DNA from 4 places in the Pseudomonas sp. FP1742 genome. Region 3 is predicted to be linked to each of the others. Evidence: predicted binding sites of a transcription regulator. Region 3 holds the regulator's gene; each other region holds the start of a gene.
What was found. The regulator sigma-54, encoded in region 3, starts transcription at its own class of promoters, with help from an activator protein. The targets are predictions, from matches to a motif close to ANTGGCATNNANNTTGCTNT.
Positions count from the first base shown of each region.

Region 1 (7,985 bases), 920 kb from region 3:
TTTTGTGGCGAGGGAGCTCTGTGGCGAGGGGGCTTGCCCCCGTTGGACCGCGAAGCGGTCCCCTTTGGTATCTCAGTCAAACCCAGTTCTCTGGTTTTACGACTGCTTCGCAGCCGAACGGGGGCAAGCCCCCTCGCCACAGGTTCCTGCCAGGTCCCGCAATCCGTTTCCGAATGCGTTATCCTTCGCGCCCTCAAAATTCCCTCGCTACAGGATCCACTTCATGAAAGCCGCACTCGTCGAACTCATCAGCAAAATCAGCTCCGGGTGCATGGGCGAGGACGAAATCCTGAAAATCGCTGACGAAGCGGCTCAGGCCTACGCCGATCCCGAGGCTTTTCTGGCGGCCAATCCAGACATCAACTACGACGACACCTTTCCGATCCCGTTGGGCGAGTGGGTTGTCGTCGGCAGTCTGCCGGAAACCGTGCTGTTCCAGGCCGACACCTACATGGACCTGTTCGCGCAGATCGTCGCCTCGTTCGGCCCCGGCGTTGCGTTCAACATCAAACCCAAGCAACTGGCCAAAACCGAAGCCCTCACGGCACTCAACCGCATTCAGGTGCAGATGAGCAGCCTGAACAAGGAAAACGGTGGCTACACCTTGATGAACTTCAGCCAGTTGCTCGACGATGAACTGCAAGTGGTACTGGTCTACGGCAACGACGTGCCACGGGTGCTGGAATTGTGCGCCGAAGTCGGCATCGCCGCCGCGCCCTCCCTGGAAGCCCTGAAAGTGGCCATCCACGTCTGAAGCCGTCTACAACGGTAATAAAACGGAACCCTTGCAAGACCCGACTATCCTAAGAGTGCCTACCATTTTTTTGGAGCGACACCATGGGTTCCACGTTCAACACCCTGATCGGCCTGATTATTTTTGCCCTGGACATCTGGGCCATCATCAACGTGCTTAAAAGTGGCGCCGAAACCGGGATGAAAGTCCTTTGGGTGCTGTTGATCCTGCTGCTGCCGGTCCTGGGCCTGATCATCTGGGCCATCGCCGGGCCAAGAGGCGATGTGCGGATCTGATGCCGCTCCCAGGCCAACACATTTTCCCTGTGGGAGCGGGCTTGCTCGCGAAAACGGACTTTCAGTCGACATCAATGTTGAATGATCAGCCGCCTTCGCGAGCAAGCCCGCTCCCACAAGGGGACCTCCTGAGCGTTCAAAATGTCTTCTGTCTGACGAAGGTTCGACCTGTCATGTTCCGCGACGTAGAATGCGCGCCTTTCCCGGTCAATCGAGGTGATCGATTGGCCATCATGGGCGGGTAACCGTCCGTTGCCACCCGCATTCATCGGAGCACTTCCCATGAGCAATACCCCAACCAGCGACTACCTGGAAACCCTCTACGAAGGCTATGGCCAGCGTTTTCGCATGGAAAAACTGCTGCACGAAGTGCGCACCGAACACCAGCACCTGGTGATCTTCGAAAACCCGCGCATGGGCCGGGTGATGGCGCTGGACGGTGTAATCCAGACCACCGAAGCCGACGAATTCATCTACCACGAGATGCTCACCCATGTGCCGATCCTCGCCCATGGCACCGCCAAGCGCGTGCTGATCATCGGCGGTGGCGACGGCGGCATGCTGCGTGAAGTGGCCAAGCACCGCAGTGTCGAGCACATCACCATGGTCGAAATCGACGGCACCGTGGTCGACATGTGCAAGGAATTCCTGCCGAACCACTCCAAGGGTGCGTTCGATGATCCACGCCTGAACCTGGTGATCGACGACGGTATGCGTTTCGTCGCCACCACCACCGAAAAGTTCGACGTGATCATTTCCGACTCTACCGACCCGATCGGTCCGGGCGAAGTGCTGTTTTCCGAAAACTTCTACCAGGCATGCCATCGCTGCCTGAACGAAGGTGGCATTCTGGTGACCCAGAACGGCACCCCGTTCATGCAAATCGAAGAAGTCAAAACCACCGCCGGCCGCCTGCGCAGCCTGTTCCCGGACTGGCACTTCTATCAAGCGGCGGTGCCGACCTACATCGGCGGCGCGATGACCTTCGCCTGGGGCGCGACCGATACCGCCTATCGCAAATTGTCCCGCGAAACCCTGCAACAGCGCTTCGCCGGCAGCGGCATCATCACCCGCTACTACAATCCGGAAATCCACATCGGCGCCTTCGCCTTGCCGCAGTACGTGCTGCAAGCGGTGAACAAACCCAGCAACGACTAAAGTTATCCACACCCCTTGTGGGAGCGGGCTTGCTCGCGAAGGCAGTCTTTCAGTCGATAGAGATGTCGACTGACACACCGCTTTCGCGAGCAAGCCCGCTCCCACAGGTTTTGTTTTTTACAGGCTGGCGCGGTGTAATCCGTTTGAACGATCACTCAAGGCAAAAGTCCAGATAGATGTAAGCCCATCCAAGGGTTTTATCGAGGAGGCACCGATGCAAAAGTGGAAAATCACTTTCGTGGATGATCACGGTGAAACAGTCGACGAACTCTTCGAGTGCGAGGAATGCCCGAATAGCGAGCAGGCCGCCAAACTCATTCGCGCCCGGCGCCTGCCGGTCGCTGCTGAACTTGATCTCAATGATCTGGAGGGTCGCACCGATGATCCGACCGTCAAAAGCCTGAAATCCCAGTACAGCATTGAAATCCTCGGCATTACCCCGATTTGATACACCTCTTGTCACATTCACTACCAGACCTTGGCAGCAGCTCTATCTAAGGGCTACTCTGCAAGCGAGATCAGCGAATGACTCGCTAAGGTCTGGTCTTGTCAGCTACATGCTTGTTTCCCGGCGGCAACCTCTGTTGCCGTATCGCTCTCACCAATCGGTTGAAAGTGCAGGGAATACGGAAAGTCTATCCATCAGTCTGAGGGGGACGTTTCATGAGCACAGCCTATCAAGAAGACATCAGCAGCAGCGTGCTGCGCCGCATGAAAGAAGGCGGTTTCGACTTTTCACGATTCCATCCCATCGAGTTCTACGCCATTTTCCCGGACGAGGAGCGGGCACGCAGGGCGGCAGGTCATTTTTGTGGTGAATCCTTGAATGCCCAGATCAGCGTGCGTGATGACGGCGCATGGTCTCTGGAACTGAGCAAAGTGATGTACGCCACCTACGACGGGATCGGCGACTTCGAGCAGGACTTCGAGGCGGTGGTCGAGCCTCTGGGCGGCATTATCGAGGGATGGGGCGTCAAGCAGGAGGTACGAGGGCTACTCGCATAACCTTATGAACAGCGACAACACTCAGCAACGGCTGACCTTCGGGTTGGCCGTTTTCGTTTTCGTGGTTTGAAAAGGCCGAAGATTGTGTTTTCGATTCATAACGTTTCAAAAATGCAAAAAAAGCCGCCTGAACAGGCGGCTAAAAGGGAAGAGCGACAAGTTTTGCAACGAATGCGCGAATTATCCGCCTCTCCCTCCCGAGCAGTGAAATCAACTCTGACTATGCTGCTGATAGGCGACAACATGGCCTCGCCATGAAGCGGGGGCGTTCAGGTTGGGGCATTTATCGCACAGGATTGGTGCGGTGCGTGCGGCAGCATTATCCAACTGATTGATATCAAAGCGTTTATGCCGATGGCACGGGCCTTGCGAAGGTCTGGACGTCCGGGTGACAAGGAGTACGGCATGATCCGCACCTATTTTGATGAGATGTACGATGCCGGCGGCCAGGTCCGTCCGCATTATCGGGAGTTTGCCCGTTGGCTGGCCGAAACGCCTGACGAGCTTCTGGCACAACGGCGACGCGAGGCCGATCTGTTATTTCATCGCGCCGGGATTACCTTCACGCTCTATGGTGATGAGCAGGGGACAGAGCGCCTGATTCCCTTCGACACCATTCCCCGCAGCATTCCCGCCAGTGAATGGCGGGTCGTCGAGCGCGGCTGTATTCAGCGGGTCAAGGCATTGAACATGTTCCTGGCCGACCTCTATCACGAGCAGCGCATCATCAAGGCCGGCATCATCCCGGCCGAACAAGTGCTGGCCAACGAGCAATACCAGTTGGCGATGCAAGGGCTGGATCTGCACCGCGATATCTATTCGCACATTTCCGGCGTCGACCTGGTGCGCGATGGCGACGGCACGTATTACGTGCTCGAAGACAACCTGCGTACCCCCAGCGGCGTGAGCTACATGCTCGAAGACCGCAAAATGATGATGCGCCTGTTCCCCGAGTTGTTCGCGGCCCAGCGCATCGCACCGATCGACCACTATCCGAACCTGTTGCTCGACACCCTGAAAAGCTCCAGCCCGCTCGACAACCCGAGCGTGGTGGTGCTGACGCCGGGGCGTTTCAACAGCGCGTTTTTCGAGCATGCGTTTCTGGCGCGGGAAATGGGTGTTGAACTGGTGGAAGGCGCGGACCTGTTCGTGCGTGATGACAAGGTGTTCATGCGCACCACGGACGGGCCGAAAGCGGTCGACGTGATCTACCGTCGCCTCGACGATGCCTTCCTCGATCCGCTGGCGTTCAACCCGGATTCGATGCTCGGTGTTCCAGGGCTGCTGTCGTCCTACCGCTCCGGCAACGTGGTGCTGGCGAATGCCATCGGCACCGGGGTTGCGGACGACAAGTCGGTGTACCCCTTCGTCACGGACATGATTCGTTTCTATCTGGATGAAGAACCGATCCTGAAGAACGTGCCGACGTGGCAGTGTCGTAACCCCTCGGAACTGTCCCACGTGCTGGCCAACCTTCCGGAGCTGGTGGTCAAGGAAACCCAAGGCTCCGGCGGTTACGGAATGCTGGTGGGGCCGGCGGCGACGGCGGCGGAGATCGAGTCTTTCCGCGAGCGGATCAAAGCCAAGCCCCATGCGTATATCGCGCAACCGACATTGTCGCTGTCGACCTGTCCGACCTTTGTCGAAAACGGCATTGCTCCGCGCCACATCGACCTGCGTCCGTTTGTATTGTCTGGCCGCGAAACCCGGGTTGTGCCCGGCGGTTTGACCCGTGTCGCCTTGCGTGAAGGTTCCCTGGTGGTGAACTCGTCCCAGGGCGGCGGCACCAAGGACACCTGGGTGGTCGAGGATTGAAGGAAGCTTGCCATGTTAAGTAGAACTGCCTCGGATCTGTATTGGATGTCGCGTTACCTGGAGCGGGCGGAAAACCTCGCGCGGATGCTCGACATCAGTTATTCGCTGTCGCTGATGCCCCAGGACGGTCGTGGCGACGGCTTGCACGAACTGGCCATGCCGTTGCTGATCACCGGCACCCTGGACGATTACCTGGCGCGCCACGGCGATCTGCATGCCGAACGGCTGCTGCATTTTTTCGCCCTGGACGCGGCCAACCCGGCGAGCATCTACAGCTGCCTCGGTGCCGCACGAGCCAGCGCCCATGCGGTGCGTGGGCGAATCACCGCTGACATGTGGGAAAACATCAACGCCACCTGGCTGGAAATTCGCGGGATCGCCGAGCAGGGCTTGAGTCGCTACGGCATGAGCCGTTTCTGCGAGTGGATCAAGGAACGTTCCCATCTGTTCCGCGGCGCTTGCTACGGCACGATCATGCGTAACGACGCGTTCCGCTTCATTCGTCTGGGCACCTTTATCGAAAGGGCCGACAACACCTTGCGCCTGCTCGACGCCCGTTACGAAATGGCTGGCGATCAGGCCGAAGCGATCAGCGACGGCACGGCCCACGCCTATTACCAGTGGAGCGCTTTGCTGCGGGCCTTGTCGTCGTTCGAGGCTTACACCGAAATCTATCGCGACGCCCCCGGCGCCCGGCATGTGGCTGAACTATTGCTGTTGCGCGCCGACGTGCCGCGATCCCTGCGCGCCTGCACCGAAGAAATCGACCAGATCCTCGCCCAATTGTCGGGGGCCAACGGTCGTCCTGCCCAGCGTCTGGCGGCAGAAATGGACGCGCGCCTGCGCTACACCGGTATCAACGAAATCCTCGACGAAGGCCTGCACGCCTGGCTGACCGAGTTCATCCCGCTGGTGCGCCAGTTGGGCAACGCCATACACAGTTCCTATCTGGAGGCTGCATGAGACTTTCCATTAGCCACGAGACCGCCTATCACTACGAAGATCAGGTGCGGGCGAGCATCCAGTACCTGCGACTGACACCCCACGACAGCGAGCGCCAGCACGTGCTGAGCTGGCAACTCGACCTGCCGCGCCCGGTGCGCGCGCAACTCGATCCGTTCGGCAACATCCTGCATGTGTTGACCCTGGATGAGCCGCATGAAGCGATCATCATCGGCGCCCGTGGCCAGGTCGACATCGACGAGCTGCGCGAAGCCGAGCATGAAAGCCAGTCGGCGCTGCCGTTCCTGCGTTTCACCCGGCTGACTGAAGCCGATGAAGCCCTGCGCGCGTTTGCCGAGAAGGCGTGCAAGCAACGGCGGGATCGCACGGCGCTGATCGATTTGATGCATGGCCTGAACCAGCACATGACTTACACCCCGGGTTCCACTGAAGTGGACACCAGCGCAGCGCAAGCTTTCGCCGGGCGCTCCGGCGTCTGCCAGGACCATACCCATGCGTTTCTCGCCTGCGCCCGCAGCCTGGGCATTCCTTCGCGTTATGTGTCGGGGTATTTGTACAGCGATAATAGCGAGCACCTGGCCAGTCACGCCTGGGCTGAAGCCTGGCTGGATGACGCCTGGTACAGCTTCGACGTGACCAACGAACTGGCCCGGCCTGAACGTCATCTGAAGCTGGCCGTGGGCCTGGATTACCTCGACGCCTGCCCGGTGCGTGGTATGCGTCGGGGCGGTGGGGGTGAGCAGATGCATGCGAAGGTGTTGGTCTCGCCGACACCGGTGATTACCGTCCAACAGCAGTAAGTAGTCCCTGTGGGAGCGGGCTTGCCCGCGATGGCGGCCTTCCAGTCACCGCATTTATGTCTGGAGTAACGCTATCGCGGGCAAGCCCGCTCCCACAGGGAGGGGTGTTGTCATTCCGGCTTCACTTTGCGCCCAGCCATATGCTTCAAATACCCCACCAACAACTCCAGGTCCCCCTCCGGCAACACCGTCGTCGAGAACGCGGGCATCTTCGCCTGCGGCCACTGGCGCAAGCTCTGCGGGTCACGGATGTAACGCTTGAGGAAGTCCGCGCCGAAATACTCGGTCGGGTTGAACGGAATATTCAGGTCCGGCCCGAACTGCGCGTCCCCCGCGCCATTGAGTCGATGGCAAGCCAGGCAGTTCTTCTGAAACAGCGCGAAGCCCTTGTTCACCGGATGGTCCGACTTCAGTGCAGGGTCGGGTAACAGGGCAGGGAAGCGTTCGGCCACCGGGGCCATGCGCTTGATGCTCGCCACTTCGAATGGCCATTGCTCGGGGCTGATATTGCCCGCCTGTGGATCGGTCCAGACCAGATAGAACGGCCCGGCACTGGGCTTGCCCTCGGACAGCGGCGGCCACGGCTTGGCCGGGTCTTCAATCGCCAGCCAGGCCCGCGCGCCCTGGGTCTTGAGCAGCGGCGCGGCGGCCAGTTCGGCGGCAAAACCGTCCAAAGCTACTGCTTGCAGGTGATCGTCAGGCTTGATGCCGGTCAACAACGCCGCCATCGGCACGGCGCGATAGCTCATGTCCCGCTTGTAGGAAACGTCGTTGGTGATCGTGATGGTCTGAGCCTGAGGATGCTTGAGCAATTCCTCGGTCTGCCAGGTGCGAGGGCTCGCGCCCAACTCAAGATTCAGCTGCGCGGCGGACAGAGGCGTGCTGAGCAGCAAGGCCCCAAACAGAATGAGCGCTTTCAAGTGATCGTCGTCCATGTCGTGGAAGTGCCGCAAAGGTTGGCACAGCCACGCCGGCCCGGATAGCGAGCCAGTCACATTTTTATCAGGCGAAATGAAAACCCCCGCTGCTCGATCAGCCAAGCACCTTGGTCAGGTTCGGCAAAATCAACAACAGCGTAGTAGCAAATAGAATGAGCCCGGCTTGACGTACTTTCGAATGTTTGAACATGGCTTGACCGCCTTTTTTGTTATTTCCTGGTTGCCTGCCTGCATATCTCCATGACGGCAGAGCGCTGCACTTCCTGTAGGACGAGAG
Region 1 covers NZ_CP117460.1:1,946,573-1,954,557, forward strand. Annotated here, with positions in the region: gene PSH64_RS08805 (hypothetical protein) at 224-754, shown strand; gene PSH64_RS08810 (PLDc N-terminal domain-containing protein) at 838-1,029, shown strand; gene speE (polyamine aminopropyltransferase) at 1,312-2,187, shown strand; gene PSH64_RS08825 (hypothetical protein) at 2,402-2,635, shown strand; gene PSH64_RS08830 (ribonuclease E inhibitor RraB) at 2,851-3,192, shown strand; gene PSH64_RS08835 (circularly permuted type 2 ATP-grasp protein) at 3,598-5,007, shown strand; gene PSH64_RS08840 (alpha-E domain-containing protein) at 5,020-5,970, shown strand; gene PSH64_RS08845 (transglutaminase family protein) at 5,967-6,770, shown strand; gene PSH64_RS08850 (cytochrome c) at 6,881-7,705, opposite strand.
Region 1: PSH64_RS08835 (circularly permuted type 2 ATP-grasp protein) is a predicted target of sigma-54. The motif match lies at 3,546-3,565, and genes of this name have one in related genera.

Region 2 (7,985 bases), 2.3 Mb from region 3:
GCGAGCAGGGTGTGCACCGCCTGAATATCGCCTTGCACCAGCAGCACGCGGCGCACGTCTTCTTCCGCGCGCGCGGTCTGCCGTTCGGTGGTGTAGATCAGCACCAGCGAGAGCAACAGAATCACCAACGGCAGGGAAATCACCACCAGGGCTTTGCCGCGTAACGGCAAGTCGGCCCAGCGGCGGGCGCTGGATGCTTTCATGATTGGGTCACCAGGCCCAGCGCAATGCCACGGACAGCGGCCTGGGTGCGGTCGGCGGCGCCGAGTTTGCCGATGACCCGCTCCACATGCGCTTTGGCCGTGCCGGTGGTGATGCCAAGTTTTTCGCCGATTTCACGGTTGCTCATGCCGCTGGCCACCAGCCCCAGCACCTGGCGTTCCCGTGGGGTCAAGGTGACGGGGGCGGCGCCGCTGGCGTTGCGCTCGGTCAGGCGGCGCAGCAACTGCGCGCTGACCGAACTGTTGAGGGCCTGCTCGCCGGCGGCGACACGTTGCAAGGCGTCGATCACTTCATTACGGCTGGCATCCTTGAGCAGATAGCCCACGGCGCCGGCGTTCATGGCGGCTTCAAGGTGATCGGGGCTGTCGTCCATGGTGAACATCATCACTTTCAGGCTCGGCAGGCGCTCTTGAAGCAGGCGTGCGGCGCCCAGCCCGTTGAGCACCGGCATGCGGATGTCGAGGATGACGATGTCGGGCAAAAGACGTTCACATAAGTCCAGTGCTTGCTGGCCATTGCACGCTTGGCCGACCACTTCGAATTGCGTCAGGCCGGCGAGCAATGAGACGAAGCCGGTGCGCGTGACTTCATGATCGTCCGCCACCACCAGTCGTATGGCGTCAGTCATTGAGGGGTTCCATTCAGGCCTGAGGGGACAGTGGCGCGCAGTTGCGTTGCGCCGTGCGCATGGCTGATGCAAGTGAATTCGCCGCCCAGCAGGCTCGCGCGTTCCTGCATCGCGGCAAGCCCCAGGTGCCGGGCGCCGCAGGTGTCGAGGGGTTGTTCCATGGCAAAGCCCTGGCCGTTGTCGTCCACCCGCAGCGAGGCTTGTCCTTCATGCAGCTCCAGCGCCAGCACGACGTGGCTGGCCTGCGCATGTTTGAGAATATTGTTGATGCCTTCCTGGGCGATCCTGAACAGGGCGATCTCCACCTGGCTGGGCAAACGTGCTTCGCAACGCGCCTTCCAGTTCACTTTGATCCCCGCCTCGCGCAGGCGATCGGCCTCTTTGTCGACCGCTTTCAGCAAGCCAAAGTCGTCGAGCACCGTCGGGCGCAGGCCGCGGATCAATTGCCGGCCTTCACCGACGCAATGCTGGGCCAGTTCAAGAATCGTCTGCAAGTCCGCACCGAGTTCATCGGGCAATGGCGGGCAACGACCGGCAAAACCTTGCAAGCGTTGATGCAGCCCGGCGAGGGTTTGTGCCAGGCCGTCGTGCAGGTCGTAGGCCATGCGTTTGCGTTCGTCTTCCTGTGCCCGGAACAACCTGTGAACCAGATCGGACATGGTGCGTTCGCGGGTCAGCAATGCGTCGAGCAAGCGCTGGTTTTCCAGGTGCGCGGCGAGCAGGGTGGCGAGCAGTTGCAGGGATTCGAGGTCTTCGGTGTCCGGTGCGCTGATGCTGACGCTGTTGGCCAGCACCAACGCACCGAAGGCGGCACCATCGCCACCGCGTAAAGGCACCCGCAACACATTGGGCAGATCCGCGCTCGGCTGTTCCTGCCATTGCGGTGCGCGCATCGCGGTGTCGGCGAGGCGTTCGAGGCTGTGCAAACGATCGCGGCTACCGTGACTGGCAGTGGTTTTGACCTGCGCATTCTCATCCCATTCCAGCAGTAGCGCATGGTCCATCGCCAGGAAGGCGCAGGCCCGTTGCAACACCCGTTGGCGCATGGCTTCGGGAGCCAGTTGGGTCAGTTCCTGGCCGGTATCCACCAACAGCCGCAGCCGCGCGGCGCGACTTTGCGACTGCCGATACTGGGTACGAATGGCCAGGGCGCTAGCGGGGTCATGATCGGGGTTTTGCATGGGGCGGCTTCCGACACTGGCATGCCCGTTCGGGCAGGGGCGTCATTAAACCTTGTTAACGGGGCAGGGCGCCATCTGCCGAATGGCATAGGCAAATGGCTCCGGTTGGCCGATGGCGGGGCGCGTTCCGGGCGGCACAGTGTGCCCATCGACCATCATTGGAATAGCGCAATGAAACTCAAGACCTCAACCCTCGTCCTGTTGTTCGCCCTGACCGCCCCACTGGCTCAGGCATTAGAGGCAGTCCCTTACGTTTACAGCAGCGTGGCGCAGCAGCCCACCAACGTGAAGGATCGTGAGATCGCCGCCCTGTTTGACCATTGGAACAGCGCGTTGAAGAGCGGCAATGTTCAGAGCGTGGTCGACCTGTATGCGCCGAACGCGGTGCTGCAACCGACGGTTTCCAATCAGGTGCGCACCACGCCGGCACAGATCAAGGACTACTTCGATCACTTCATGGCGCTCAAGCCGGCAGGGCAGATCAACTTCCGTGAGATCCGCCCATTGGGCGCCAACGTGGCCATGGACAGTGGCGTCTACACCTTTACGTTGACCGAAGCCGATGGCAAGACCCGTCAGGTGCAGGCGCGCTACACCTTCGTTTATGAGCAGGTGGGCGGTCAGTGGAAGATTCTTAACCACCACTCTTCGGCGATGCCGCAAACACAGGTGTTGCACGCCGGGAAATAACTGCGATTTCGACGCCCGATCGAAACGGCCCAATGCCAGTCAGTTGAGTACAATCCATGTGGGAGCGGGCTTGCTCGCGAAGAGGGCGGCATACACAACATTGATGTCACCAGATACACCGCTTTCGCGAGCAAGCCCGCTCCCACAGGTTCCGCGCCTGACTGCCATTACCGACACGGCCCACCTACAAGTGGGCCATGTGCGTTGTGCTCAGTTCAACGCCAGGTCGTCTTCAGGCTGCTGCCCGCGTGCCTGCGCCGCGCGTTGCAAGCGGCTGGCGATCAGGGTGTTTTTCAGCAGATAGGCAATGGTCATCGGCCCGACGCCACCGGGCACCGGCGTGATCGCGCGGGCGACGGTACGAGCGCTGGCGTAATCGACATCGCCCACCAGACGGTTGCCGGACTCGTCGGTAATTCGGTTAATGCCGACATCGATCACCACCGCGCCAGGCTTGAGCCAACTGGCGTCGATCAACGCTGGCCGGCCCACCGCCGCGACCACGATATCCGCCAGCCGACACAACGCCGGGGCATCGACGCTGCGCGAGTGCACCACGCTGACCGAACAGTTGGCTTGCAGCAGCAAGGTCGCCATTGGCTTGCCGACAATGTTCGAACGGCCGATGACCACCGCGTGCAAACCGCTCAAGTCGGCACCGCAGGTTTCATGCAGCAGGCGCATGCAGCCGCTGGGCGTGCATGGGGTCAGAACCTCGATGCCCTGCACCAGCCCGCCGACGTTTTCCCGATGAAAACCGTCCACGTCCTTGATCGGGTCGATGGCATGAATCACGGCCTGTTCATCGACAGGGGCCGGCAAGGGCAGTTGTACCAGGATGCCGTTTACCGTGGGGTCGGCATTGAGTTGTGCAATCAGCTCCAGAACCTGGGCCTGGCTGGCGGTTTCCGGCAGGCGGTATTCCAGGGAGCGGATACCGACTTCCTTGGCGCGCAGCAGTTTATTGCGCACATACACATGGCTGGCCGGGTCGTCGCCGACCAGTACGACCGCCAGAGCGGGGTAGATCTGTTGGCCAGCGAGGGCCTGAACCTCTTCCCGGACCTCGTCGAGGACCTTGGCAGAAATGGCTTTGCCGTCGATATCACGGGCAAATGTGGGGGTGCTGCTGATCAAGAGAGTCACCGTTGTCTTGATTGAATGGGGGTGGAGTGATCATCGCGGCGTCTTTGCGCGCCGATGATCCATCAGAGACATGCAGGCAAGGGTGCTCAGGCTATCAGGTGAGGGCAGGCCAATACCACCGCAACACCAGAAGATCAGACACGCAAACGCACTTTTATGAAGCTCGTCGCGCACGGCCTGCACTATGCCAAGGCAAAAACCGAATCGCCCCGAGCCTCGATCGCCCTGAAGGCAAATCACGTTAACCCCCGATAAACCCTTACTGAAACGACGTTTAAAACCGCTCGACCCGCAACTGGCACAAACGCTGCATTACATCGATCAGGGTCCACGCAGTGGGCCGCCCCGTCGATCAACGAAGATCGACCGGCCGAGCAGGTCGTGGGCAACATCGGTGGATCAGGCGAAGGCGCCAGGTCGAACACCGCGAGAACAGGCAAAGACGCCTGAAACCGAGAGGTTTCAGGCGTTTTTTTTTGCTTTTTTAACCGTGATTGGCTTTGGCTGGGTGCTTACTATGAATTCCAATGTTGCCGCGTTGAACAAACTGCAAACACTGATCGTGATCGGCAATGGCATGGTCGGACATCATTGTGTCGAGCAGCTCATCGAGCGCGGCGCCCTCGACCACTACCGCCTGCATGTCTTCAGCGAAGAGCCGATGCGCGCCTACGACCGTGTGCATCTGTCCGAGTATTTCGGCGGTCGCGATGCCGAGTCGCTGGCCCTGGGTGAAGCTTCCCTGTACCAGACGCCGGGCGTCACCCTGCATCTGGGCATGCCGGTGCTGGAAATCGACCGCGCCCGGCGCCAAGTGATCACCGCACAAGGTTGCGTCGCGTACGACAAGCTGGTTCTGGCCACTGGCTCTTATCCTTTCGTGCCGCCGATTGAAGGTGCCGAAGGTGACTCGCGCCTGGTGTATCGCACCCTTGAAGACCTTGATGCGATTCGCGCTGCGGCGGCCAATGCCCGGCGTGGCGTGGTGGTCGGTGGTGGTCTGCTCGGTCTGGAAGCCGCCAATGCCCTGAAAAGCCTGGGCCTGGAAGCCCATGTGGTGGAATTCGCCCCGCGCCTGATGCCGGTACAGCTGGACGAGCAGGGTGGCCTGGCGCTGAAGGCGCAAATCGAGCGGCTCGGCGTGGGTGTGCACCTGTCCCGTGGCACGCAGTCGATCAGTGCCGGTGAGCAGTACCGTTACCGGATGAATTTTGCCAATGACGAATTTCTCGAAACCGACCTGATCGTGTTCTCCGCCGGTATTCGTGCGCAAGACGCACTGGCCCGCCAATGCGCGCTGGACATCGGTCCTCGCGGCGGCGTAGTGATTGACGATCAGTGCCTGACCAGCGATCCGAATATCTACGCCATCGGCGAGTGTGCCGCCTGGAATGGCAGCCTCTTCGGTCTGGTCGCCCCCGGTTACCAGATGGCCCGAGGCGTGGCGTCACTGCTGTGCAATCAAGCCGCCGAGCCGTTCCAGGGCGCCGACATGTCGACCAAGCTCAAACTGCTTGGCGTCGACGTCGGCTCCATCGGCGATGCCCATGCGCAGACGCCGGGGGCGCGCAGTTATCAGTTCATCGATGAAGCGACGGCCAGTTACCGTCGGCTGGTGGTGGATGCGGACAGCAAGCGCGTGCTCGGAGCGGTGTTGGTCGGCGACAACAGCTATTACGACACCTTGCTGCAATACATGCAGAACGGCATTGCCTTGCCGGCGGAACCGGCCAGCCTGATTCTGCCGTCGTCCGCCGGCGCGCCAACCCTGGGTCCGGGCGCGTTGCCCGAGTCGGCAACGGTGTGTTCGTGCCATAACGTCACCAAGGGCTCGATCTGCTCGGCCATCGACGGCGGTTGCACCGATCTGGGCCTGCTCAAATCGCAGACCAAGGCCTGCACCGGTTGCGGCGGTTGCGCGGGGCTGCTCAAGCAAGTGTTCGAGCATGAACTGATTGCCCGTGGCGTCAGTGTCGACAAGAGCCTGTGCGAACACTTCGCCTACACCCGCCAGGAACTCTATGCGCTGGTGCGGGTAGAAGGGGTGATCACCTTCGAAGAACTGCTGGCCAAACACGGTCGTGGCCACACCGGTTGCGACGTGTGCAAACCGGCGGTGGGCTCGATCCTCGCCTCGTGCTGGAACCAGCCAATCATGGACGCCTCGCTGGTGCCATTGCAGGACACCAACGATACCTTCATGGCCAACATGCAGAAAAACGGCACCTATTCGGTGGTGCCGCGCATCGCTGGCGGTGAGATCACGGCGGACAAGCTGATCGCGATCGGCGTGGTGGCGAAGAAATACGACCTCTACACCAAGATCACCGGTGGCCAGCGGATCGACCTGTTCGGCGCGCAGTTGCATCAGTTGCCGGACATCTGGTCCGAGTTGATCGAAGCGGGTTTTGAAACCGGGCACGCCTACGGCAAATCGACCCGCACGGTGAAATCTTGCGTGGGCAGCACCTGGTGCCGTTACGGCGTGCAGGACAGCGTGAAAATGGCCCTGACCCTGGAGGATCGCTACAAAGGCCTGCGCTCGCCGCACAAACTCAAATTCGCCGTCTCCGGTTGCACCCGTGAATGTGCCGAGGCGCAGAGCAAAGACGTGGGCGTGATCGCCACCGAGAATGGCTGGAACCTCTATGTGGCCGGCAACGGCGGCATGCGTCCGCGTCACGCCGAGTTGTTCGCCACCGACCTGGACGACGCAACCCTGATCCGTTACATCGACCGTTTCCTGATGTTCTACATCCGCACCGCCGACAAATTGCAGCGCACTTCCGTGTGGCGCGAAAGCCTGGAGGGCGGCCTGGATTACCTCAAGGACGTGATCATCAACGACAGCCTGGGGCTTGGCGCGGAACTCGAATCGCAGATGCAACTGGTGGTCAACCGCTACGAATGCGAATGGGCCAATGCCCTCAAAGACCCGGAAAAACTCAAGCGCTTCCGCACCTTCGTCAACGATAAACGCCCCGACCCGGACATCCATTTTGTCCAGGAGCGCGGTCAACGCCGGCCGATCATGGCCGCCGAACTCAACCTAATCCCTGTCACCGAGGAGAATGCCTGATGAGCCAGTCCAATACCCAGCGTGTCGATGCCCTTGCCACCGCGGCCAATGCCCAAGCCTGGCAGGCGGTGTGCAGCCAGCAGGATCTGGTCAGCAACTCCGGCGTCGTCGTCTGGCTCGACGGCGCCCAGGTGGCGCTGTTCTACCTGCCACAAGCCGAAGGCCGCACCCTCTACGCCATCGACAATCATGATCCGCAATCCGGGGCGAACGTCATCGGCCGTGGATTGATCGGCAGCCTCAAGGGTGATCTGGTGGTGGCGTCGCCGATCTACAAGCAGCACTTTCGTCTTGAAGACGGCAGCTGCCTGGAGTACCCCGAACAGCGCCTGCGGGTGTGGCCGGTGCGTCTGAACGCCGGCGTCGTGGAAGTCGCGGCGGCTTGACCGCCGCGCTGAACCGTATCGGAGAACGTTGATGAAAACAGCCGCACAGTTGCTGAAACTGAAGATCGTGCAAAACCAGCAGGTGCACAGCATCGCACCGGATCAGATGGTCCTCGACGCCCTGAAGATGATGGCCGAGAAGAACGTCGGCGCGCTGCCCGTGATCGAAGCAGGGCAGGTGGTCGGCGTCATCAGTGAGCGCGACTATGCGCGCAAGGTGGTGCTACAGGGGCGTTCTTCGGTCGGTACGCCGGTGCGCGAGATCATGAGCGCGCCGGTGGTGACCGCCGACAGCCTGCAGAGCATCGAGCGCTGCATGGAAGTCATGACCGACAGTCATTTGCGCCATCTGCCGGTGCTGGAGGGCGGCGAGCTGATCGGGTTGCTGTCGATCGGTGATCTGGTCAAGGAAGCCATCGTCGAGCAGGCCGATTTGATTCGTCAGCTTGAGCACTACATTCGCGGGCATTGAGCCCGCGCATACCGTAGGTCGTAAAAATCGGCTTGCGTGGAAATAAGCCTCAGTAACTGGTTGGAACAGTCGATAACCCAACAGTAGGCAATTAGCCGACCATGCACCTGCCGACAGGGGAACCATCGAGTGTCCATAAAATTACGTTTGATCTTGTTGATCGGCACTGGCTTGCTCACCG
Region 2 covers NZ_CP117460.1:3,323,307-3,331,291, reverse strand. Annotated here, with positions in the region: gene PSH64_RS14790 (ATP-binding protein) at 1-203, opposite strand, end outside; gene PSH64_RS14785 (response regulator transcription factor) at 200-850, opposite strand; gene PSH64_RS14780 (sensor histidine kinase) at 847-2,031, opposite strand; gene PSH64_RS14775 (SgcJ/EcaC family oxidoreductase) at 2,203-2,721, shown strand; gene PSH64_RS14770 (bifunctional 5,10-methylenetetrahydrofolate dehydrogenase/5,10-methenyltetrahydrofolate cyclohydrolase) at 2,932-3,858, opposite strand; gene nirB (nitrite reductase large subunit NirB) at 4,385-6,946, shown strand; gene nirD (nitrite reductase small subunit NirD) at 6,946-7,332, shown strand; gene PSH64_RS14755 (CBS domain-containing protein) at 7,364-7,804, shown strand; partial or broken gene PSH64_RS30455 (MCP four helix bundle domain-containing protein) at 7,934-7,985, shown strand, end outside.
Region 2: nirB (nitrite reductase large subunit NirB) is a predicted target of sigma-54. The motif match lies at 4,162-4,181, and genes of this name have one in related genera.

Region 3 (7,985 bases):
CTGCACCATCGTCGATGATGGCACCCTCGTCGGGCGCCGTGGTTCGCTGAGCGTCGATGACGAAGGCACGCCGACCGAGTGCACCACGCTGATCGAGAACGGTGTGCTCAAAGGTTATATGCAGGACAAGCTCAACGCGCGCCTGATGGGCGTGGCCCGCACCGGCAACGGCCGTCGCGAGTCCTATGCGCACCTGCCGATGCCGCGCATGACCAACACTTACATGCTCGGTGGCGAAAGCGACCCGGCGGAAATCATCGCCTCGGTGAAAAAAGGCATCTACTGCGCCAACCTCGGTGGTGGTCAGGTGGACATCACCAGCGGCAAGTTCGTGTTCTCCACCAGCGAGGCGTACCTGATCGAAGACGGCAAGATTACTGCCCCGGTCAAAGGCGCGACGTTGATCGGCAACGGGCCGGAAGCCATGAGCCGGGTGTCGATGGTCGGTAACGATCTGGCGCTGGACAGCGGTGTGGGAACGTGTGGCAAGGATGGGCAGTCGGTGCCGGTGGGTGTCGGCCAGCCAACGCTGAAAATCGATGCGATCACTGTGGGTGGCACAGGATCGTAAGGGGTTCTTGAAAAAGTGAAGCTTCGGGTGAGTTGCGAGACAACTCACCCGATTCGGGACTAACGCAAACCGCGTTGAGTCTCGTCCAGCTCACGGATGTACTTGAAGATTTTACGGCTCGAGGCCGGTGGCTTGTTGGTCGCCAGTTCGTGCTGGGCCTGACGGATCAGGGAGCGCAATTGCTGACGATCGGCCTCCGGGTAATCGACGACGAATTTCTCCAGGACGGCGTCGTCGCCTGCGATCAAGCGATCGCGCCAGCGTTCCAGGCCGTGGAAACGTTCGTTGTACTGCCGGGTGGAGGCATCGAGTTGATCGAGCAGAGTGAGAATGGCGTCAGTGTCCTGATCGCGCATCAGCTTGCCGATGAACTGAAGGTGCCGTTTACGCGCGATATGCGCGGTGTGCTTGGGCGCATCGGCCAGGGCCCGGCGCAGAGCGTCGGTCAACGGCAGTTTGGCCAGCAGATCAGGCTTGAGCGTTGTAAGGCGCTCGCCAAGGTCAACCAGAGCATGCAGCTCGCGTTTGACTTGGGTTTTGCTTTTTTCTCCCCCGTCGAGGGAGTCGTCGTAAGAATCAACCATGGTGGCAGTCCGCAAAGAAACGCCGCCATGATAACCAGTCGGGGGCCGCTTGTCCGGCCCGGTCGCTCGAAGGCCCCAGCCGAAAGCAGAATTTGAGTGGAGAACAGCATGAGTGCAGTTGAAAGCGTCGGCCCACAAGCGTTGCCGGCACTGCAAGAACAAGTCGAGCAGATCATTGCTGAAGCCAAGCGCCAGGGGGCCAGTGCCTGTGAAGTGGCGGTGTCGCTGGAGCAGGGCCTGTCGACCACGGTGCGTCAGCGGGAAGTCGAAACCGTTGAGTTCAACCGCGATCAGGGCTTTGGCATCACCTTGTATGTAGGGCAGCGCAAAGGCTCGGCCAGCACCTCGGCCAGTGGTTCGGAGGCGATTCGCGAAACCGTTGCCGCTGCGCTGGCGATCGCCAAACACACGTCGGAAGACGAAGCCGCGGGCCTGGCGGATGAAGCGCTGATGGCCAAGGACCTGCTGGATTTCGACCTGTTCCACCAATGGAGCATCACCCCGGAGCGAGCGATCGAGCAGGCCCTGGCCTGTGAAGCGGCGGCGTTTGCTGCTGACAGCCGGATCAAGAATGCCGACGGCACTACCCTCAGTACTCACCAGGGCTGCCGGGTTTACGGTAACAGCCACGGTTTTATCGGCGGTTACGCCTCGACCCGTCACAGCCTCAGCTGCGTGATGATCGCTGAAGCCGATGGCCAGATGCAGCGCGATTACTGGTACGACGTGAACCGGCAGGGCAATTTGTTGGCCAGCCCGGAGAGCATCGGCCAGCGTGCCGCGCAACGGGCAGCAAGCCGTCTGGGCGCGCGCCCGGTGCCGACCTGCGAAGTGCCTGTACTGTTTTCCGCGGAGCTGGCCGGTGGCTTGTTCGGCAGTTTCCTCTCGGCAATCTCCGGCGGCAGTCTGTATCGCAAATCGTCGTTCCTCGAAGGCACGCTGGGGCAGAAACTGTTCCCAGAGTGGCTGACCATCGATGAGCGTCCGCACTTGATGCGCGCTTTGGGCAGCTCTGCCTTCGACGGCGATGGCCTGGCGACCTACGCCAAGCCGTTCGTGGAGAACGGTGAGCTGGTGTCCTACATTCTCGGCACTTACTCCGGCCGCAAGCTGGGCATGCCGAGCACCGCCAATGCCGGCGGCGTGCACAACCTGTTCGTCACCCATGGCGACGAAGATCAGGCGGCCTTGCTGCGCCGCATGGGTCGTGGCCTGCTGGTTACCGAACTGATGGGGCAGGGCCTGAACATGGTCACTGGCGATTACTCCCGTGGCGCGGCGGGTTTCTGGGTCGAGAACGGCGAGATCCAGTTCGCGGTGCAGGAAGTGACCATCGCCGGCAACATGCGCGATATGTTCAAGCAGATCATTGCGGTAGGTAATGACCTGGAATTGCGCAGCAACATTCGCACCGGTTCGGTGTTGATCGAGCGGATGACGGTGGCGGGCAGCTAAGCTGCGATTGCTGCACAAAAAAACGCGCCACCCAATTGGGTAGCGCGTTTTTTTTGGATCATTGGATCGCAGCCCTTAGCATCGCCCAAAGACGCGTAGGAGCTGCCGAAGGCTGCAATCTTTTGCTGTTTATTCGCCTTCGTCGAAGTAGTTGTTGATCAGCGCCACCAGTGCATCCAGCGCTTCCTGCTCCTGTTCACCTTCGGTACTCAGGTAGATTTTTGTGCCTTTGCCAGCAGCCAGCATCATCATGGCCATGATGCTTTTGCCGTCGACCACGGTTTCTGGCGTGCGTCCTACCCTGATCGTGCAATCCTTGAACTGACCGGCGACTCCGACAAATTTGGCAGACGCGCGGGCATGCAGGCCCAGCTTGTTAATGATTTCGATTTCCAGAGCAGGCATCGCGATGTGAATCCTTTAGCTGAGGTCGCGGTGGCGAACCTGGACGTTCTTCAGGGATTGTTGCAGGACCTGGCCCAGACGTTCGGTCAGGTAGACAGAGCGGTGATGCCCGCCGGTGCAGCCAATGGCAATAGTGACATAGGCGCGGTTGCTGGCGGCAAAGCGGGGCAGCCACTTGAGCAGGTAGGAGGAAATGTCCTGGAACATCTCTTCGACATCCGGCTGCGCCGCCAGGTAGTCGGCCACCGGTTGATCGAGCCCGGACTGTGCCCGCAGCTCCGGTTTCCAGTAAGGGTTAGGCAGGCAGCGCACGTCGAACACCAGATCGGCGTCCACCGGCATGCCACGCTTGAACCCGAAAGACTCCACCAGGAACGCAGTACCGGGCTCCGGCTGATTCAGCAGGCGCAGCTTGATGGTATCGCGCAGCTGATACAGGTTCAGATTGGTGGTGTTGACCTTGAGGTCGGCCAGGTCGGCGATCGGCCCCAGTAAATTGGTTTCGTCCTCTATCGCCTCCGCCAGCGAGCGATTGGCGCTGCTGAGCGGGTGACGACGGCGTGTTTCCGAAAAGCGTTTGAGCAGGGTTTCTTCGTCGGCGTCCAGGTACAGCACATCGCACTGGATATGCCGGCTGCGGACTTCTTCCAGCAGTTCGGGAAAGCGTGACAGATGGCTCGGCAAGTTGCGCGCATCGATGGACACCGCCACCAGCGGTTGTGCCAGTTCGGTATGAATCAGCGCACGCTCGGCCAGTTCCGGCAGCAGACCGGCCGGCAGGTTGTCGATGCAGTAGTAGCCGTTGTCCTCGAGAACATCGAGGGCAGTACTTTTACCTGAGCCGGAGCGGCCGCTGACGATAATCAGGCGCATGATTAGTGACCGTTTTGCTCGTCCAGGACAACCTGATACAAGGCTTCGTTGCTCGGGGCGCTGCGCAGTTTTTCACGCACTTCCTTGCGGTCAAGCATGCTGGCGATCTGGCGTAGCAGTTCCAGGTGCGCATCGGTGGCGGCTTCCGGGACCAGTAGAACAAACAGCAGGTCAACCGGGGCGCCGTCAATGGCGTCAAAATCGATAGGGGCTTCCAGGTGCAGCAGCGCACTGATTGGCGAGGTGCAGCCTTTGAGCCGGCAGTGGGGGATCGCGATGCCGTTGCCGAAACCGGTAGAGCCGAGTTTCTCACGGGCAATCAAGGCCTCGAAGACGTCCTGCATTTCCAGATCCGGTACTTCGCGGTGGATAAGGTTGGCAATTTGTTCGAGGGCTTTCTTTTTACTGCCACCCGGCGCGTTCACCAGGGAACGGCCGGGGGTCAGGATGCTTTCAAGTCGGATCATGGGTTGGGAGTGTTAACGACCGGTCGCGCCCTGGAGGAGGCTCTGGGTCTTTTCCTTATGCTTTTTGAGTTGGCGATCCAGCTTGTCGGTCAGCAGGTCAATGGCGGCATACATGTCCGTATGCTCGGCATTGGCGACTACTTCTCCGCCGGGAATATGCAGCGTGGCTTCGATTTTCTGCAGCAGCTTCTCGACGTTCATCGTGACTTGCACGTTGGTGATCTTGTCGAAATGCCTCTCTAATCGTTCGAGTTTTTCGCCGATGTAGGTGCGAAGAGGTTCGGTCACTTCCAGTTGGTGTCCACTGATGTTGACTTGCATACAGCTTCTCCTTCGTTGCCAGTGCATAAAGCGGCAGGCAGAAATGCCTGCCACTGGAACGCTGTGGCGAGCCCGGCGGCTACATCAACCGCTTCCGTTCGCTGGAAGGCGCGATCCCCAGGGATTCGCGGTACTTGGCGACCGTACGACGGGCTACCTGAATGCCTTGTGCCTCCAGTAAACCAGCGATCTTGCTGTCACTCAACGGCTTTTTCTGATTTTCCGCGGCAACCAGTTTCTTGATGATCGCGCGGATCGCCGTAGACGAGCATTCCCCGCCTTCGGAGGTGCTGACGTGGCTGGAAAAAAAGTATTTCAGTTCATAGATGCCCCGTGGGGTATGCATGAATTTTTGCGTGGTCACCCGTGAAATCGTCGATTCATGCATGCCCACCGCTTCGGCGATGTCATGCAGCACCAACGGTTTCATGGCTTCGTCGCCGTACTCCAGAAAGCCGCGTTGATGCTCGACGATCTGAGTGGCTACTTTCATCAGGGTTTCGTTGCGGCTTTGCAGGCTCTTGATGAACCAGCGAGCCTCCTGCAACTGATTACGCATGAAAGTGTTATCTGCGCTGGTATCGGCGCGGCGCACGAAGCCGGCGTATTGGGCGTTGACCCGCAGGCGTGGCACCGACTCCTGGTTCAGCTCCACCAGCCAGCGCTCGTTGTCCTTGCGTACGATCACGTCGGGAACGACGTATTCGGCTTCGGTGGACTCGATTTGCGAGCCCGGGCGCGGGTTGAGGCTCTGGACCAGTTCGATCACCTGACGCAGTTCATCTTCCTTGAGCTTCATGCGGCGCATCAGCTGGCTGTAGTCGCGGCTGCCGAGCAGGTCGATGTAATCGGTGACCAGGCGCTTGGCCTCCGCCAGCCAAGGGGTCTTGGCGGGCAGTTGGCGCAGTTGCAGCAGCAGGCATTCACCCAGGTTGCGGGCGCCGATGCCGGCGGGTTCGAATTGCTGGATGCGGTGCAGGACGGCTTCGATTTCGTCCAGCTCGATGTCCAGTTCCGGATCGAAGGCCTCGAGGATTTCCTCGAGGGTCTCGTCCAGATAGCCCTGATTGTTGATGCAGTCGATCAGGGTCACGGCGATCAGGCGATCGGTGTCGGACATCGGTGCCAGGTTCAGTTGCCAGAGCAAATGGCTTTGCAGGCTTTCACCGACCGATGTGCGGGTGGTGAAGTCCCACTCGTCGTCATCGTTGCTCGGCAGGCTGCTGGCGCTGGTCTGGTAGACGTCTTCCCAGGCGGTGTCGACAGGCAATTCGTTGGGAATGCGCTCGTTCCAGTCGCCGTCCTCAAGGTTATCCACCGTCGGAGCGGTTTCCTGGTAGGAGGGTTCCTGAATGTCGGGGTTGGGTTTTTGTTCGGCGTTATCGGCCAAGGGGTCGGCGTTATCGAGGTCGTCGCCTTCTTCCTGGCGTTCGAGCATCGGATTGGACTCCAGGGCCTCCTGGATTTCCTGTTGCAGGTCCAGGGTCGACAATTGGAGCAGGCGGATAGCCTGTTGCAGCTGCGGTGTCATCGTCAGCTGCTGGCCCATTCTCAAGACTAGCGATGGTTTCATGGCAGGGGCTTAACACCTTATTCGCCGGCGCACATGCGCCATCCACTACAGGGCGCCGAAGCGCCAAACATAAGCAAATTATATGCCTGAAACTGAAGTGTTTGCCTAGAGCGCTGTAACAATAAAAAACTATAAAGCTTTATTGACACGTGGCCCTTGCTGATGGCTGAACACCTTTGGAGCGACGTGTTTGCCTGGAGCGCCGTAACAATAAAAACCTATTGATTTTTTATTGAAACAAGCGCCCGGGCGATTGGCCAGGCACCTCAGCGCTTACAGGCGGAACTCGTGGCCCAGATACACTTCCTTGACCAATTCGTTGGCCAGGATAGTGGCGGAGTCACCTTCAGCGATCAGTTGGCCATCGTTGACGATGTAGGCCGTTTCGCAGATGTCCAGGGTTTCACGGACGTTGTGGTCTGTGATCAGCACGCCAATGCCTTTGGCCTTGAGGTGATGGATGATCTGCTTGATGTCGCCCACCGAGATCGGGTCCACGCCGGCGAAAGGTTCGTCGAGGAGGATGAATTTCGGGTTGGTGGCCAGTGCTCGGGCGATTTCCACGCGGCGGCGTTCGCCACCGGACAGGCTCATCCCAAGGTTGTCCCGGATGTGGTGGATGTGAAATTCCTGCAGCAGGCTTTCCAGCTCTTTGCGGCGACCGGCCTTGTCGAGTTCCTTGCGGGTCTCGAGGATGGCCATGATGTTGTCGGCCACCGAAAGCTTGCGGAAGATCGACGCCTCTTGCGGCAGATAGCCGATGCCGGCTTTGGCGCGACCGTGCATGGGCTGGTGGCTGACGTCCAGGTCGTCGATCAGTACGCGGCCCTGGTCGGCCTGCACCAGGCCGACGATCATGTAGAAGCAGGTGGTCTTGCCGGCACCGTTGGGGCCAAGCAGGCCGACGATCTGACCGCTGTCGATGGACAGGCTGACGTCACGCACGACCTGGCGGCTCTTGTAGCTCTTGGCCAGATGCTGAGCTTTCAGAGTTGCCATTACTGGGCCTTTTGCTCGTCGGTTTTCTTTTTCGGCTGGATCACCATGTCGATGCGCGGACGCGCCTCGGTGACTTTGTTGCCCGTGGCGCGACCGGCGCTCGCAAGCTTCTTGACCGTGTCGTAGACGATTTTCTCGCCCTGGGTGGTGTTGTTGTCCTTGTCGACAACTTTAGCCTTGTCGATCAGCACGACGCGGTTTTGCGCCGCGTGGTACTGGATGGTTACACCCCAGCCCTGAACAGGCTTGGTGTCGCCGGCGGTCTGCAGTTGCTCGAAGTAGGCGAGGTTGCCCACCGAAGTCACCACGTCGATGTCGCCCGCAGGCGTGCGGGTGATGGTCACGGTGTTGCCCTTAACGATCATCGAGCCCTGAGTGATGATCACGTCACCTTTATAGGTGGCAATACCATTCTTGTCGTCCAGCTGGGCGTCGTCGGCCTGGATGCGGATAGGCTGCGCTTGATCGGTCGGCAGAGCCCAGGCGCTCACGCTTCCCAGTGCTGCGCTCAGACTGAGCAAAATAGGGAGAGTTTTAACGAGCCTCATACTGTCCTCTTACGTTAGATAGCAGGTGTATCCTGCTTTCTTTCAAGTACGCTTTCATTCCGTTGCCTGTCGATACGCCGCCAGCGCCGTCGATTCTAACGGGTTGATCGGTCTGCGCATATTGCTGCTGCGGGAACACTGTCATACGGGTGGTGGTAATCAGGGTTTTACGGTTTTTTTCGTCGAAAC
Region 3 covers NZ_CP117460.1:1,030,776-1,038,760, forward strand. Annotated here, with positions in the region: gene tldD (metalloprotease TldD) at 1-571, shown strand, start outside; gene yjgA (ribosome biogenesis factor YjgA) at 631-1,155, opposite strand; gene pmbA (metalloprotease PmbA) at 1,264-2,610, shown strand; gene PSH64_RS04430 (HPr family phosphocarrier protein) at 2,740-3,015, opposite strand; gene rapZ (RNase adapter RapZ) at 3,031-3,888, opposite strand; gene ptsN (PTS IIA-like nitrogen regulatory protein PtsN) at 3,891-4,355, opposite strand; gene hpf (ribosome hibernation-promoting factor, HPF/YfiA family) at 4,368-4,676, opposite strand; gene PSH64_RS04450 (RNA polymerase factor sigma-54) at 4,756-6,249, opposite strand; gene lptB (LPS export ABC transporter ATP-binding protein) at 6,523-7,248, opposite strand; gene lptA (lipopolysaccharide transport periplasmic protein LptA) at 7,248-7,796, opposite strand; gene lptC (LPS export ABC transporter periplasmic protein LptC) at 7,783-7,985, opposite strand, start outside.

Region 4 (7,985 bases), 2.8 Mb from region 3:
GTCGCTTCGTTCCTCGGCAACTCGAATTTCCTCAAGCTCAAGGCTCAGGGCAATGCGGTGGCTTCGTTTGAAGGCCAGTCGTTGTCGATTCGCCTGACAGCCGGTTTGCAAACCGATCAGGATGTATTGCTGATGGTGCGTCCGGAAAAAGCCCTGGCCCTGAGCGTCGAACAAGCGAGTCAAGAGTCATTGGCGGCGGGCTGGAATGAAGTCTCGGCCAAGGTGGTGGAAGTGCTGTTCCTTGGCGAAAGCCAGACCTGCAGCGTAGTGACCTCGGGCGGCACGTCGATGACCGTCAAGGCCCTTTCTGCGGCCGGCATGCCACTCAAGGCTGGCGACCCGGTGCGCGTGCGCTGGGCGACGGCAGACGCTTGCGTTTATACCGAATGGGCTGAAAGCGATCTGAACAAAGCCGCTGGCGCTCACTGATGCAAAGGCCCACCAAGGTGGGCCCGATTTTCGCGTATCACCCTCGGGTCACCACAGCGTCGGGCTGCGGTGACCCTTTTTTATGCCGAGGATTGGTGATCATCGGCGACACTTCGTAAATAACGAATTATCGATAAGGAATAATCGATTTTTCTTCCTCGCAATTCCCCCGCTAGCATGACCCTGTCGGCTCCAGAACACGTCCAGACAGGGAGAACGACATGCAGCCTATGAGCATCGGCGAACCCTGGATGTGGGTCGCCTTCATCGCCTTCGTCCTGGCCATGCTGGCTCTGGATCTGTTTGTCTTCGGCGGGCACAAGGCACATCGGGTGTCAGTACGTGAAGCATCGTGCTGGGTCATTGCCTGGTGCGCGCTGGCGCTGGCCTTCGCGGGATTGCTCCGGTGGTACTTGAATGGCGAGTTCGGACCCGAGATCGCCCAGCGCAAAATGCTGGAATTCCTCACGGGTTATCTGATCGAGCAGTCGCTGTCGATCGACAACATGTTCATCTTCGTAATGATTTTCGGCTACTTCGCCGTGCCGCCGGAGCTGCAGCGCCGAGTGCTGCTGTACGGTGTGCTCGGGGCAATCGTGATGCGCGGGGCGATGATTTTCGCCGGCGTGTGGCTGGTGTCGCAGTTCGCGTGGTTGCTGTATGTGTTCGGTGTATTCCTGATCATCACCGGGATCAAAATGCTGGTATTCGCCGGTCACCGGCCTGACCTCGATAAAAACCCATTATTGCGCTGGATACGCGGCCATCTGCGCGTCACCAACGGACTTCATGGCGAGCACTTTTTTGTGGTGCAAGATGGTCGGCACTGGGCGACGCCGATGTTTCTGGTACTGGTGCTGATCGAAGCCAGCGACCTGGTGTTTGCGATCGACAGCATCCCGGCGATCTTCGCCGTCACCACCGATCCGTTCATTGTGTTCACATCGAACATCTTCGCGATCATGGGTTTGCGGGCGTTGTATTTCCTGCTGGCCGACATGGCTGACCGCTTTCACTTGCTCAAATACGGTTTGGCGACCGTATTGGTGTTCATCGGCAGCAAGATGACGCTGATGCCGTGGCTTCACATGCCAGTTGAATGGTCGCTGGCCATTGTCGGCGGGATCATTCTGACTTCGGTGCTGTTGAGCCTGATCATGAGTCGCAAGGAAGATCGAATGCGATCCCTGTAGAAGCTGACGCAGGCTGCGGCAGCTTCTACAGGCTTGATGCCCGACATTGTCAGTCGGCGTAGCCCAGCCGCGCCGCCCTGCTCTGCCGGGTTTGCCCACGCGTCGCCAGGCAATAATAAAGCGGACACGTCACCACCAATCCCACCAGCCACGAAAGATCCGCACCCTCGACCAGATTGGCATACGGCCCGACATACAACGACGTATTGGCAAACGGCAGCTGCACGATAATCCCGATGAAGTACGCAACGATCGCATGCAGATTGAAGCGTCCATAGATCCCGCCATCAGCGCGGAAGATCGACGCGATGTCGTAATGACCACGCTTGATCACATAGAAGTCGATCAGGTTGATCGAAGCCCACGGCACCAGTACCAGCAACAGCGCCAGGATCAACCCGATGAACTGCGAGATGAAATCCGCCGAAGCGCCCAGCGCGACAACGCAGCAACCCACCAGCACCCCGCTCGATAGCACTATCCGCAGTCTGATGCTCGGCGTCCATTGGCTGGCGAAAGTCTGGATCGAGGTGATGATCGACAGCACCGCACCATACAGATTCAAGGCGTTGTGGCTGATGATGTTGAGCAAAAACAGCACCATCAGGATCGGTCCGAGCCAGCCGGTGGATTGCTTCACCGCGGCCATCGCTTCGGTACCTTCCGGGGTCGCCAGCACCGCCACCGCGCCGAAGCTAAACGACAGAATGGTGCCCAGGGTCGCGCCCATGTAAGTGGCCCAGAACGGTTTGGCGATGCCGATATCCGCCGGCAGGTAACGGGAATAGTCCGACACATAAGGCGAGAAACTGATCTGCCAGATGATCCCCAGCGATACCGTGGCCAGCCAGCCAGAGAGGTTGAAGCTGCCGCGAGTCAGGAAATCCGATGGCAATTCATGGGCGAAGATGTAAATGAACCCCGCAAGCAATGCGCTACCCATCACCCAAGTACCGATGCGGTTGAGAGTGTGGATGAAGTTGTATCCGATCACTCCAATCGCAGTGGCGCCAAGGGCACCGATCAGGATGCTCGCCGGCACCGGAACCGCAGGCGCGATGCCGACGATTGACTTGCCGGCCAACACGATGTTGGAAATAAAGAAGCCGATGTAGATCAGCGCGGCGAAAAACACAATCAACAACGCGCCATAACGGCCGAACTGGCCACGGCTCTGGACCATTTGCGGAATGCCCATACGCGGGCCCTGGGCTGATGCAAGGGCGATCACCAGTCCGCCGAGCATATGCCCGAGGGCAATCGCCAGCAGCCCCCAGAACAGGTCGAGGTGAAACACCTGAACCACCATCGCCCCCGTCACGATCGGCAACGGTGCGATGTTGGTGCTGAACCATAAAGTGAACAGGTCGCGGGCCTTCCCATGGCGTTCCGCGAGAGGGACGTAATCGACAGTGTGATTCTCGATCAACGGGTCTTGCCGGGACATCTGGGACATGTGCATGAACTCGAGTTTGTCTGATCTTATAGTTGTACGAAGCCAAACCGGGGGTGCGGCTTGGCAGCCCTCCAGATGCGAACCATATTATGGTATTCCAACCTTTTCACAAGGCTGATCCGATACTTTACCGGTAATCTGATCTGCACCTTCTGGGGCCTTCAGTACTCAAATTCGCGCCACAAACCCCGAAAACATTGGGTTATAAGCCCTCGAAATGCGTTTATCGGCAAAAATAAAAAGCCCTTGCAAACTATGTATTACGGTATACCATCAGACCTATAAATTCATAAAAACCACCTCACAGCACCCGAGGACCCTCCAATGATCGATGCCGCCATCTACAAACAAGTCATGGGCTCGTTCCCGTCCGGGGTGACGGTCATCACCACGCTGGATGACGATGGACAAATCGTCGGCCTCACCGCCAGCGCATTCAGCTCGCTGTCGATGGACCCGGCCCTGGTGCTGTTCTGCCCCAACTACAGTTCCGATTCCTATCCCGTATTGATCAAGAACAAACGCTTTGCCATCCACGTCCTTTCCGGCGGCCAGCAAAGCGAAGCCTATGCTTTCGCCCGCAAAGGCAAGGACAAGGCGCAAGGGATCGAATGGACGTTGAGCGAACTGGGCAATCCGATCCTGGCCAACGCCACGGCCGTCATCGAATGCGAGTTGTGGCGCGAATATGAAGGCGGCGACCACGCGATCATGGTCGGCGCCGTGAAGAACCTGATAGTGCCGCAGCACACCGCCGGCCCACTGGTGTACTGCCACGGCAAGATGGGCGCCCTGCCCGTCCTCGCCTGAACCGACAGCCAATTACAAAGATTAGAGGTAGCGTCATGAAATTTTCCCTGTTCGTACACATGGAACGTTGGGACGAAAGCGTCAGCCACCGTCAGTTGTTCGAAGAACTGACCGAACTGACCCTGATGGCCGAGGCCGGTGGCTTCAGCACTGTGTGGATCGGCGAACACCACGCCATGGAATACACCATCTCGCCAAGCCCGATGCCGCTGCTGGCGTATCTGGCCGCCAAGACCACCACCATTCACCTGGGCGCCGGCACCATCATCGCGCCGTTCTGGCACCCTCTGCGGGTAGCGGGCGAATGTGCGCTGCTGGACGTGATCAGTAACGGTCGCATGGAAGTCGGCCTAGCCCGTGGCGCCTACCAGGTCGAATTCGACCGCATGGCCGGCGGCATGCCTGCCTCGTCCGGCGGTCAGGCGCTGCGGGAAATGGTCCCGGTGGTGCGCGCCCTGTGGCAAGGCGACTACGCCCACGACGGCGAGATCTGGAAATTCCCCACTTCCACCAGCGTGCCCAAGCCGATCCAGAAGCCCAACCCGCCAATGTGGATAGCGGCTCGCGACCCCGACTCGCACAACTTCGCCGTGGCCAACGGCTGCAACGTGATGGTCACGCCATTGATGAAGGGCGACGAAGAAGTTCTCGACCTGAAGAACAAGTTTCAGACCGCCCTGGACAACAACCCGGACGTACCGCGCCCGCAATTGATGGTGTTGCGCCACACCCACGTGCATGCCGCCGATGACCCTGAGGGCTGGAAAGTCGGGGCCAAGGCGATTTCCAAGTTCTACCGCACCTTCGATGCTTGGTTCGGTAACAAGACAACACCGGTCAACGGTTTCCTGGAACCGAGCCCGGAAGAGAAGTTCGCCGAGCGCCCGGAGTTCAAACTGGAAAGCCTGCACAAAACAGCGATGATCGGCACCGCGGAAGAAATCATCCCGCGCATCAAGTATTACCAGGAACTGGGCGTCGATGAGTTCAGCTTCTGGTGCGACAACAGTCTGCCCCACGCAGAGAAGAAAAAATCCCTGGAGCTGTTCATCAAGCAGGTGGTACCAGCGTTTCGCTGAGTCCACCTATCAGGCTTTGCGATAAAACCCAGGTAAGCCAAACGCCGGCTCATGCCGGCGTTTTGCTGTCCGCGCCAGACCTCAATGGTTGTAGGCACGCTCGTTGTGCTCGGCCAGATCCAGCCCCATCTCCTCCACCGATTCATCAGCCCGTAAGCCGACAAGGACATTGACGAGTTTGAGAATGACCCAGCTCACCACGAAGCAATAGACCGTGGTCAGCGCAACGCCTTTTATCTGCGCCCAGACTTGTCCTCCCAGGGTCACGCCCTCCACCAGCCCGCCCAGAGATGGTATGCAGAATACTCCGGTCAGGATCGCGCCAATCATCCCGCCGATACCGTGCAAGCCGAACACGTCGAGACTGTCGTCATAACCGAAGCGACGTTTCAGCACGGTGACGCTCAAGTAGCAGAACACCCCGCACAGCAGACCAATAGCCAACGCACCTCCAACGCCGACATAGGCGCACGCCGGCGTGATGCCCACCAGACCGGCCAAAGCCCCACTGGCCAGGCCCAAAGCACTCGGTTTGCCGACCTTGAACCACTCGGTGAACATCCAGCCGAGAATCCCGGCGCAAGCGCCCAGCTGGGTGTTGAGCATGACGATGCCGGAGGTGCCATTCAGACCGCCGCCAGAGCCGATGTTGAAGCCGAACCAGCCGAACCAGAGCATGGCCGCACCGGCCATGGTCAGGCTCAAGTTATGCGCCGGCATTGGCTCGTTTTGGTAACCCTTGCGTTTGCCCAGGATCAGGCACGCCGCCAGCGCTGCAACACCCGCATTGATATGTACCGCGGTGCCACCGGCAAAGTCGAGGACGCCCCAGTTATGCATCAAGGCCCCCGAACCACCCCAGACCATGTGCGCTACCGGGGCGTACACGAGGGTGAACCACAGCGCCATGAACAGCAGCGCCGCCGAGAACTTCATGCGTTCGGCGAATGCCCCGGCGATCAGCGCCGGGGTGATGATGGCGAAGGTCATCTGGAAGGTCACGAACACCCCTTCCGGAATTTCACCGACAAGGCTTTCCGGTGTCATGCCCGCCAGAAAGGCCCGGCTCAATCCACCGACAAAACTGTTGAACGTCACCTGTCCCTCGACCATGCCGGTGCTGTCGACCACCATGCTGTAGCCATAAATCACCCACAGCACCCCCACCAGGCCGGCGATGCCGAAGCACTGGGTAAACAACGACAGCATGTTTTTTGCCCGCACCAGGCCGCCGTAAAACAACGCAAGGCCTGGCAGACACATGAACAACACCAGCACGGCGGCGGTGACCATCCAGGCCGTGCTGCCGGTGTTCAACGTGGGAGCATCGGCTGCCTGTGCCAGCGGCACGAGCGCGCCGGCAGCCAGTAGGCCGAAAAGGGACTTGCCGAGAAGACGATTGACCATGTTCAAAGCTCCTGCAAAAGAAATGGGAAGTGTCGGGCAGTGAGCAAAGTAAGTGCGTACGGGTCTCTTGGGAGACCTCTTGATCGTTGGGCGAGCCTGCAGGCCAACCGACGTTTGTGGCGAGGCGCAGAACCTGTAGGAGCCTGGCTTGCCCGCGAAGAATGCACCGCGTTTTTTCACGTATTACGCGTCATCGTTCTTCGCAGGCTAGCCACGTTCCTACTTTCATTGGGGCTTGCCCCCTCGCCACAGGTTATCTCACCGGTTTCAATAACCACCCGAGCCCGGAACCCAGTTGGTCCCCGCCAATGGCACCCGGGCCATGGCAGCCGACTCCACCGTCAATGCCACCAGATCCTCGGGATCGAGGTTATGCAGGTGCGACTTGCCGCACGCCCGGGCCATGGTCTGCGCCTCCAGTACCAATACCCGCAGGTAGTTGGCCAAACGCCGACCGCCTTCCACTGGATCCAGGCGTTTGGACAGCTCCGGATCCTGGGTAGTGATCCCCGCCGGGTCGCGGCCGTTCTGCCAGTCGTCGTAGAAACCGGCGGCCGAGCCGATTTTCTTCAGTTCCTCGTCCAGGCGTGGATGGTTATCGCCCAAGGCAATCAGCGCCGCCGTGCCGATGGCCACCGCATCCGCGCCCAGCGCCATCGCCTTGGCCACATCGGCGCCGTTGCGAATACCACCCGACACGATCAACTGCACCTTGCGATGCATGCCCATCTCCTGCAAAGCCTGTACCGCTTGCGGGATGGCCGGCAGAATCGGAATCCCCACGTGTTCGATAAACACTTCCTGAGTCGCCGCGGTGCCGCCCTGCATGCCGTCAAGGACAATCACATCCGCGCCTGCCTTCACCGCCAATTTGACGTCGTAGTACGGCCGGCTCGCGCCGATTTTCACGTAGATCGGTTTTTCCCAATCCGTGATTTCACGGATCTCGGCAATTTTGATCGCCAGGTCATCCGGGCCGGTCCAGTCCGGGTGACGGCAGGCGCTGCGCTGATCGACACCGATCGGCAACGTGCGCATGCCGGCCACCCGCTCGGTGACTTTCATGCCCAGCAGCATGCCGCCGCCACCGGGTTTGGCGCCCTGGCCCAGGACGATTTCGATGGCGTCGGCTTTGCGCAGGTCGTCCGGGTTCATGCCGTAGCGCGATGGCAAATACTGATAAACCAAATGCTGGGATTGACCGCGTTCTTCCGGGGTCATGCCACCGTCACCGGTAGTGGTGCTGGTGCCGGCGATGGTCGCGCCACGGCCCAGCGCCTCCTTGGCATTGGCCGACAACGCACCGAAACTCATGCCGGCAATGGTTACCGGAATCTTCAGGTGGATCGGCTTCTTGGCGAAGCGGTTGCCGAGGATCACATCGGTGCCGCACTTCTCCCGATAACCTTCCAGCGGGTAGCGTGAAACGCTGGCGCCCAGCAGCAACAAGTCATCGAAGTGCGGCAGCTTGCGCTTGGTGCCACCGCCGCGAATGTCATAGATGCCGGTTTCAGCGGCACGCTGTATTTCCTGAATGGTCAGGCGGTCGAAGGTCGCGGACTCACGCAACACTGGAGTGCCTGCTTTTTGGGTAGTAGGGTCGCTCATGTC
Region 4 covers NZ_CP117460.1:3,835,399-3,843,383, forward strand. Annotated here, with positions in the region: gene PSH64_RS16955 (ABC transporter ATP-binding protein) at 1-429, shown strand, start outside; gene PSH64_RS16960 (TerC family protein) at 651-1,622, shown strand; gene PSH64_RS16965 (cytosine permease) at 1,672-3,078, opposite strand; gene PSH64_RS16970 (flavin reductase family protein) at 3,403-3,888, shown strand; gene PSH64_RS16975 (LLM class flavin-dependent oxidoreductase) at 3,924-4,967, shown strand; gene PSH64_RS16980 (ammonium transporter) at 5,049-6,374, opposite strand; gene PSH64_RS16985 (FMN-binding glutamate synthase family protein) at 6,642-7,982, opposite strand.
Region 4: PSH64_RS16980 (ammonium transporter) is a predicted target of sigma-54. The motif match lies at 6,415-6,434, and genes of this name have one in related genera.